One region of the Wukongibacter baidiensis genome, then DNA from elsewhere that is predicted to be linked to it. Evidence: a T-box and tRNA genes for the amino acid it is inferred to sense, from the RefSeq annotation. Region 1 holds a T-box; the other holds one or more tRNA genes.

Region 1 (3,451 bases):
CAATGCGATTTCAAAATTAGAAGGAGTTATCCTATTTAGTATTTATATTTTATACCTAATTTTAAACTATGTATGGATTTAATTTTTCGTAAGATACTGTATTGATTAAGAGTTGAATTGTCATCAGTGCATCATGACAATTCAACTCTTTTCGTTATTATCCCTTATATGAACTTTTTAATGGTACTGTTCTATTAAATACTAATTTATTCTCACTTGATAGCTTAAGGTCCTTAATAAAATATCCGTGTCTTATAAATTGAAATCTTCCTTCATATCCCTCTCCAAGTCCAGCCTCTTCAATAAATGCATTTTGCTTAACATATAGTGATTTGGGATTTATTTTTTCAAATAGATTATCAGCCGATGGTATTTCGGTGAATAATTCATCAAATATTCTTACCTCACATGGTATACCATATTCTGTGCTGACCCAGTGTATTGTACCCTTAACTTTTCGTCCCTTAAAACCACTTCCACTTTTTGTTTCTGGATCATAGGTACATCTTAATTCTGTAATATTACCATCGTCATCCTTTATTACTTCATTGCACTTAATAAAATATGCATGTTTCAGTCTAACCTCTCCACCTACTATCAATCTATTGTACTTCTTAGGAGGATTTTCGCTAAAGTCGTTACTATCAATATATATAGTTTTAGTAAATGCTATTTTCCTAGATCCTAAATCCTCATTCTCTCTATTATTTGTGGCATCTAAATATTCAACATGCTTATCCGGTAGATTTGTAATTACAACTTTTATAGGATCAAGGACTGCCATGATCGTAGGTGCCTTTGCCTTTAAATCCTTTCTTAGAGAATGCTCCAGCATAGCAATATCTACGACACTTTCACTTTTCCCTACTCCGATTTCGGACAAAAAGCTTAGTATCGATTCCCTTGTATATCCCCTTCTCTTTAGCCCTTTTATCGTTGGAATCCTTGGATCATCCCATCCTTCTATGGTTTTACTTCCAACCAGGGCTTTAAGATACCTCTTACTCGTAACGGCTCCACTAAGATTCATCCTTCCAAACTCTATTTGTCTTGGAATGCGACCTGATAAATCTAGTTCCTTTAACACCCATTCATACAATGGTCTATGATCTTTAAACTCTACTGAGCACAGAGAGTGTGAAATTCCCTCTATATAATCTTGAATGGGATGGGCATAATCATACATTGGATAAATGCACCACTTATCACCAGTTCTATAATGCTTTGTATAAGATATTCTATAAATAACAGGATCTCTCATATTAATGTTAGGACTTTCCATATCAATTTTAGCTCTTAAAACCCTTTTACCCTCTTCAAAGTTTCCATTCTTCATTTTATCAAATAAATCCAGGTTTTCTTCTACACTTCTATTCCTGTAGGGACTATTCACCCCTTTAGTTGTTAAAGTTCCTCTATACTCTCTTATCTCATCACTACTTAGATCACAAACATATGCCTTCCTCTTTTTGATAAGATATATTGCATATTCATAGATTTGGTGACTATAATCAGATCCATAAAACAGTCTGTCTTCATAATCAAATCCCAACCATTTCATATCTTCTATAATTGCCTCAACGTACTCAACCTCTTCCTTTTTAGGATTTGTATCATCAAACCTTAGGTTGAATTTACCTCCATATTTCTTAGCTAAAGCATAACTAACATTTATTGCGTACGCACTGCCTATATGCAAGTACCCATTGGGCTCCGGTGGAAAACGTGTATTGACTTCCCTGTACACTCCATCCTCCAAATCTCTTTTTACTAGTCTATCTATAAAGTTTAAATTTTCTCTATTAGCACTCATATCATTACCTCCAAATTTTATTTTTTCTTACCATTCTAAAAATCTATCTAACATATAGATCAATTAAAATTATAACTATATACAATTGTATTAGTTTCTTCCCTGGTAAATTTGAAGGCAGCAAAACCCCTTTAGGCAAAATACAAACTTTCTTGCCCCATATGATCACATCCTTTTTAATTTGATAAAATTATATTTATTTTAGACAAAAATAAAAACTCCCGATCCCAAGACCAATCGGTCTTAGGGACGAGAGTTAATTTCGTGTTGCCACCCTAATTCATTAATATGTTACCATATCAATCTCTTCAAGTACGGTACTGAAAGTACTTATACTCTAGTTCTGTAACGTGAACAAACGCCATAGCATCACTTTTATTGAAAGATCCGTATGAAGCTCAGAGGCTTGTTTCAATAAATATTTCTTTACTCCTTTTCAGCTACCGGAGCTCTCTAGAAAAGAACTTATTTATTTACTCTTCTCGTCATCGCTTTGTTAGTATGAATTTTTTAATATTATACAATAAAATATTTCTTAAATCAACTTTACTTATTATATACTTTACCTATATTCTTTATCAATTATTCATATATGACTTTAGCTTTAAGTAGTCTTTGAGTATTACATAATCAATTGCTATTTATTACTACTTTCTATTACTGTTATTTTCTTTATTACTACATCTACCTTTGGAACAGACATTTCTCCACTATAAGGGTGCTTATCTACAGTTGTATCAGCTATTTTATCAAGAGTTTCTTCTCCTTCTATTAACTTTCCAAATGCAGCATATTGCCCATCTAAGAATGTTGCATCTCCATCCACTATAAAGAATTGGCAGCTGGCAGAATCAGGCTCAGCTCTACGAGCCATTGAAATTACACCCTTAGTGTGCTTAAGTGTATTTTTAGTAAATCCATTTTCTGCAAACTCTCCTTTAATATTCTTGTCAGATCCACCTGTACCGTCACCCTTAGGATCGCCTCCCTGAATCATAAAGTCTTTTACAATTCTATGAAACTTCAACCCATCATAAAAACCAGATTTAGATAGATTGATAAAGTTTTCTACTGTTTCTGGAGCAAATTCTGGGTACAACTCTAGTACCATTTTTCCACCATCTTGCATTTCTATTTCCACTTTAGGATTTTGTGTAGCGTTATCGCTATCAGCCTTTTCATCTGTTTTTTCACTGCTACATGCCGCCATAATTGTTATCATTAATAACATAGATACAACAAATAGAATAGTTTTCTTTATATATGATCTTGTCATAATCTTTCCTCCTTAGCTTTCTTTATATTATTCTAGGCTCAGCCTCTCTGCCACTATTTCAATACAAGACGTAAAATTAATCTTTTGCGAAAAGTTAGACCTCCTAAAGGTAAGGAGGTCAGGTTTATGTATATATCTATACCCTTATTCAATCATTGCCATACATTTAATGTAGACATAGTCTAGATTCTGAGTTAAAGGAATAAAGTAATTTCTATTCACTTATCAGAAATATACTATTTTATTTCATAGCTTCAATAAGAAATTCACTATATCTAAAATCTGAATTACTGATATGTTTAAATATCCACTTTGCTATAAACATAATTAATTCTTTCATTGCATTTTCTTGATCTTCATCT
Region 2 (3,451 bases), 2.4 Mb from region 1:
CAACTAGCTAATCAGACGCGGGTCCATCTTGTACCACCTGAGTTTTGACTAATGCGCCATGCGACGCTATAGTTTTATGAGGTATTAATCACCGTTTCCAGTGGCTATCCCTCTGTACAAGGCAGGTTACCCACGCGTTACTCACCCGTCCGCCGCTTTCCAGTTAATCCTTCATCCGAAGAATCAGTCATAACCTTCTCGCTCGACTTGCATGTGTTAAGCACGCCGCCAGCGTTCATCCTGAGCCAGGATCAAACTCTTAAAAAAAATCTGGCGTTTATTACTTCTTTAGCTTGAATTATATCAAACTAAGGTTTAATTCCTTACACTGTTTAGTTTTCAATGTCCAAAGTTTTCTCTGTCGTTTTAGCGACAAGAATTATTATATCAAATCTTTTTCATCTTGTCAACACTTTTTTCGACATTTTTTTCGCCGCTGTTTTTCAGCAACTTTTATCATTACCTAATGAATTAGATAATAAATGGTGCCCAGAGGCGGAATCGAACCACCGACACGGGGATTTTCAGTCCCCTGCTCTACCGACTGAGCTATCTGGGCATAATGGCGATCCAGAAGGGACTCGAACCCTCGACCTCTAGCGTGACAGGCTAGCGTTCTAGCCAACTGAACTACTGGACCATATTTTAAATGATAGTTTATTTGCACATAAGCAAATAACTTGGTGGGCGCAACAGGACTTGAACCTGTGACCCCCTGCTTGTAAGGCAGGTGCTCTCCCAGCTGAGCTATGCGCCCAAATAATGGTCGGGGTGGCAGGATTTGAACCCGCGACCCTCTGGTCCCAAACCAGATGCGCTACCAAACTGCGCTACACCCCGATTATATATGGCAGGGGTAGCAGGACTTGAACCCACGACATACGGTTTTGGAGACCGTCGTTCTACCAACTGAACTATACCCCTAAAATATAAATGTGATTTTATTAACTTGGTGGGCCTTCAGGGATTCGAACCCCGGACCTGCCGGTTATGAGCCGGACGCTCTGACCAACTGAGCTAAAGGCCCAAGTTATGGCGGAGAAAGCGGGATTCGAACCCGCGCGCCGGTAAACCCGACCTAACGGTTTAGCAAACCGTCCTCTTCAGCCTACTTGAGTACTTCTCCATAATTTGGCGGAGGAGGTGGGATTCGAACCCACGGCCCCTTGCGGAGTCACTGGTTTTCAAGACCAGCTCCTTAAGCCACTCGGACACCCCTCCAGATTGTTGGTGACCCATCCGCGACTCGAACGCGGGACACCCTGATTAAAAGTCAGGTGCTCTACCGACTGAGCTAATGGGTCATATATGGCTGGGGATACAGGACTCGAACCTGTGAATGACGGAGTCAAAGTCCGTTGCCTTACCGACTTGGCTAATCCCCATTGTTTTATTAATGGTGCGGGTAGAGGGACTTGAACCCCCACGTACAAGACACTAGATCCTAAGTCTAGCGCGTCTGCCAATTCCGCCATACCCGCATAGTATGGTGGAGGGAACTGGATTCGAACCAGTGTAGACTCAGTCAACGGATTTACAGTCCGCCCCCTTTAGCCACTCGGGCATCCCTCCATATTTATCGTGGAGCTGGTGATGGGACTCGAACCCGCAACCTGCTGATTACAAGTCAGCTGCTCTGCCAATTGAGCTACACCAGCATAATGGCGATCCAGAAGGGACTCGAACCCTCGACCTCTAGCGTGACAGGCTAGCGTTCTAGCCAACTGAACTACTGGACCGTATTTTAAATGATAGCTTATTTGCAACTAGACAAATAACTTGGTGGGCGCAACAGGACTTGAACCTGTGACCCCCTGCTTGTAAGGCAGGTGCTCTCCCAGCTGAGCTATGCGCCCAAGTCAGCTTCTAATAACTAGAAGCTAAATATTGGTGACCCCTAGGGGACTCGAACCCCTGTTACCGCCGTGAAAGGGCGGTGTCTTAACCGCTTGACCAAGGGGCCAAATTATTGGCCTTGAATGTCGCTCTACTAATTTTTTATTTTTTTCAGCGACAAATAATATGTTACCATGTTTCCGCTATTTTGTCAAATGGTATTTTTTGTATATTGTCTTAATTCTAAAAAATGTTTTAGCTTATATATACAAATATACCCTTCACTAGATAAGTAAAAGAGTCAGAAATAGTTTATCTTCTGGCTCTTTCACAAACCGGCAACGACTTACTCTCCCAGGCGGCTGCCCACCAAGTACCATCAGCGCTGAAGAGCTTAACTTCTGTGTTCGATATGGGAACAGGTGTATCCTCTTCGCTATTGCCACCGGATTTTTCGCTTTTAAGCGAATAAATATCATTAATTTAATTTTAAGTTAGAGGTAATAAATTGTATTTATTCTCTCAAAACTGAACAATGGAAAGTATGGTCAAGTCCTCGACCTATTAGTACCTATCAGCTAAAGACATTACTGCCCTTACACCTTAGGCCTATCAACCAGATAGTCTTTCTGGGGTCTTAATCCATAAATGGATGGGAAATCTTATCTTAAGGTGGGCTTCGCGCTTAGATGCCTTCAGCGCTTATCCCTTCCGTACATAGCTACTCAGCGGTGCTCCTGGCGGAACAACTGATGCACCAGAGGTACGTCCATCCCGGTCCTCTCGTACTAAGGACAGCTCCTCTCAAATTTCCTGCGCCCACAGCGGATAGGGACCGAACTGTCTCACGACGTTCTGAACCCAGCTCGCGTGCCTCTTTAATGGGCGAACAGCCCAACCCTTGGGACCTACTACAGCCCCAGGATGAGACGAGCCGACATCGAGGTGCCAAACCTCCCCGTCGATGTGGACTCTTGGGGGAGATAAGCCTGTTATCCCCGGGGTAGCTTTTATCCGTTGAGCGATGGCCCTTCCACTCGGAACCACCGGATCACTAAGCCCGACTTTCGTCCTTGCTCGACCTGTATGTCTCGCAATCAAGCTCCCTTCTGCCTTTGCACTCTTCGCGCGATTTCCAACCGCGCTGAGGGAACCTTTGGGCGCCTCCGTTACTTTTTGGGAGGCGACCGCCCCAGTCAAACTGCCCACCTGACAGTGTCCCAAGACCGGATCACGGTCTCTGGTTAGAACTTCAGTATTACAAGAGTGGTATCCCAACAACGACTCCGCACAAACTGGCGTCCATGCTTCTAAGTCTCCCACCTATCCTGTACATGCAATACCAAAATCCAGTGCCAAGCTACAGTAAAGCTCCACGGGGTCTTTCCGTCCTGCTGCGGGTAACCGGCATCTTTACCGGTACTACAATTTCACCGAGCCTACTGTTGAGACAGTGCCCAAATCGTTACGCCTTTCGTGCGGGTCGGAACTTACCCGACAAGGAATTTCGCTACCTTAGGACCGTTATAGTTACGGCCGCCGTTTACTGGGGCTTCGGTTCACAGCTTCGCATACGCTAACCACTTCCCTTAACCTTCCAGCACCGGGCAGGCGT

What was found. The T-box of region 1 lies ahead of R9X47_RS06160 (glutamine--tRNA ligase/YqeY domain fusion protein). A T-box ahead of a tRNA ligase gene usually reads a tRNA of that ligase, here a tRNA-Gln.
Region 2: it encodes a tRNA-Gln, which carries the amino acid that the T-box ahead of R9X47_RS06160 (glutamine--tRNA ligase/YqeY domain fusion protein) is inferred to sense. The anticodon was not compared.

What each region holds. Positions count from the first base shown of each region.
Region 1 is NZ_CP138202.1:1,301,876-1,305,326, forward strand. Features, by position in the region: gene R9X47_RS06155 (calcium/sodium antiporter) at 1-82, shown strand, start outside; gene R9X47_RS06160 (glutamine--tRNA ligase/YqeY domain fusion protein) at 158-1,813, opposite strand; T-box leader at 2,056-2,311, opposite strand; gene R9X47_RS06165 (peptidylprolyl isomerase) at 2,451-3,089, opposite strand; gene R9X47_RS06170 (bacteriohemerythrin) at 3,331-3,451, opposite strand, start outside.
Region 2 is NZ_CP138202.1:3,730,138-3,733,588, reverse strand. Features, by position in the region: rRNA gene R9X47_RS16920 (16S ribosomal RNA) at 1-267, opposite strand, end outside; tRNA gene R9X47_RS16915 (tRNA-Phe) at 484-559, opposite strand; tRNA gene R9X47_RS16910 (tRNA-Asp) at 564-640, opposite strand; tRNA gene R9X47_RS16905 (tRNA-Val) at 682-757, opposite strand; tRNA gene R9X47_RS16900 (tRNA-Pro) at 764-840, opposite strand; tRNA gene R9X47_RS16895 (tRNA-Trp) at 849-924, opposite strand; tRNA gene R9X47_RS16890 (tRNA-Ile) at 951-1,027, opposite strand; tRNA gene R9X47_RS16885 (tRNA-Ser) at 1,034-1,126, opposite strand; tRNA gene R9X47_RS16880 (tRNA-Ser) at 1,133-1,221, opposite strand; tRNA gene R9X47_RS16875 (tRNA-Lys) at 1,229-1,304, opposite strand; tRNA gene R9X47_RS16870 (tRNA-Gln) at 1,310-1,385, opposite strand; tRNA gene R9X47_RS16865 (tRNA-Leu) at 1,398-1,481, opposite strand; tRNA gene R9X47_RS16860 (tRNA-Tyr) at 1,488-1,572, opposite strand; tRNA gene R9X47_RS16855 (tRNA-Thr) at 1,583-1,658, opposite strand; tRNA gene R9X47_RS16850 (tRNA-Asp) at 1,663-1,739, opposite strand; tRNA gene R9X47_RS16845 (tRNA-Val) at 1,781-1,856, opposite strand; tRNA gene R9X47_RS16840 (tRNA-Glu) at 1,889-1,963, opposite strand; rRNA gene rrf (5S ribosomal RNA) at 2,170-2,286, opposite strand; rRNA gene R9X47_RS16830 (23S ribosomal RNA) at 2,381-3,451, opposite strand, start outside.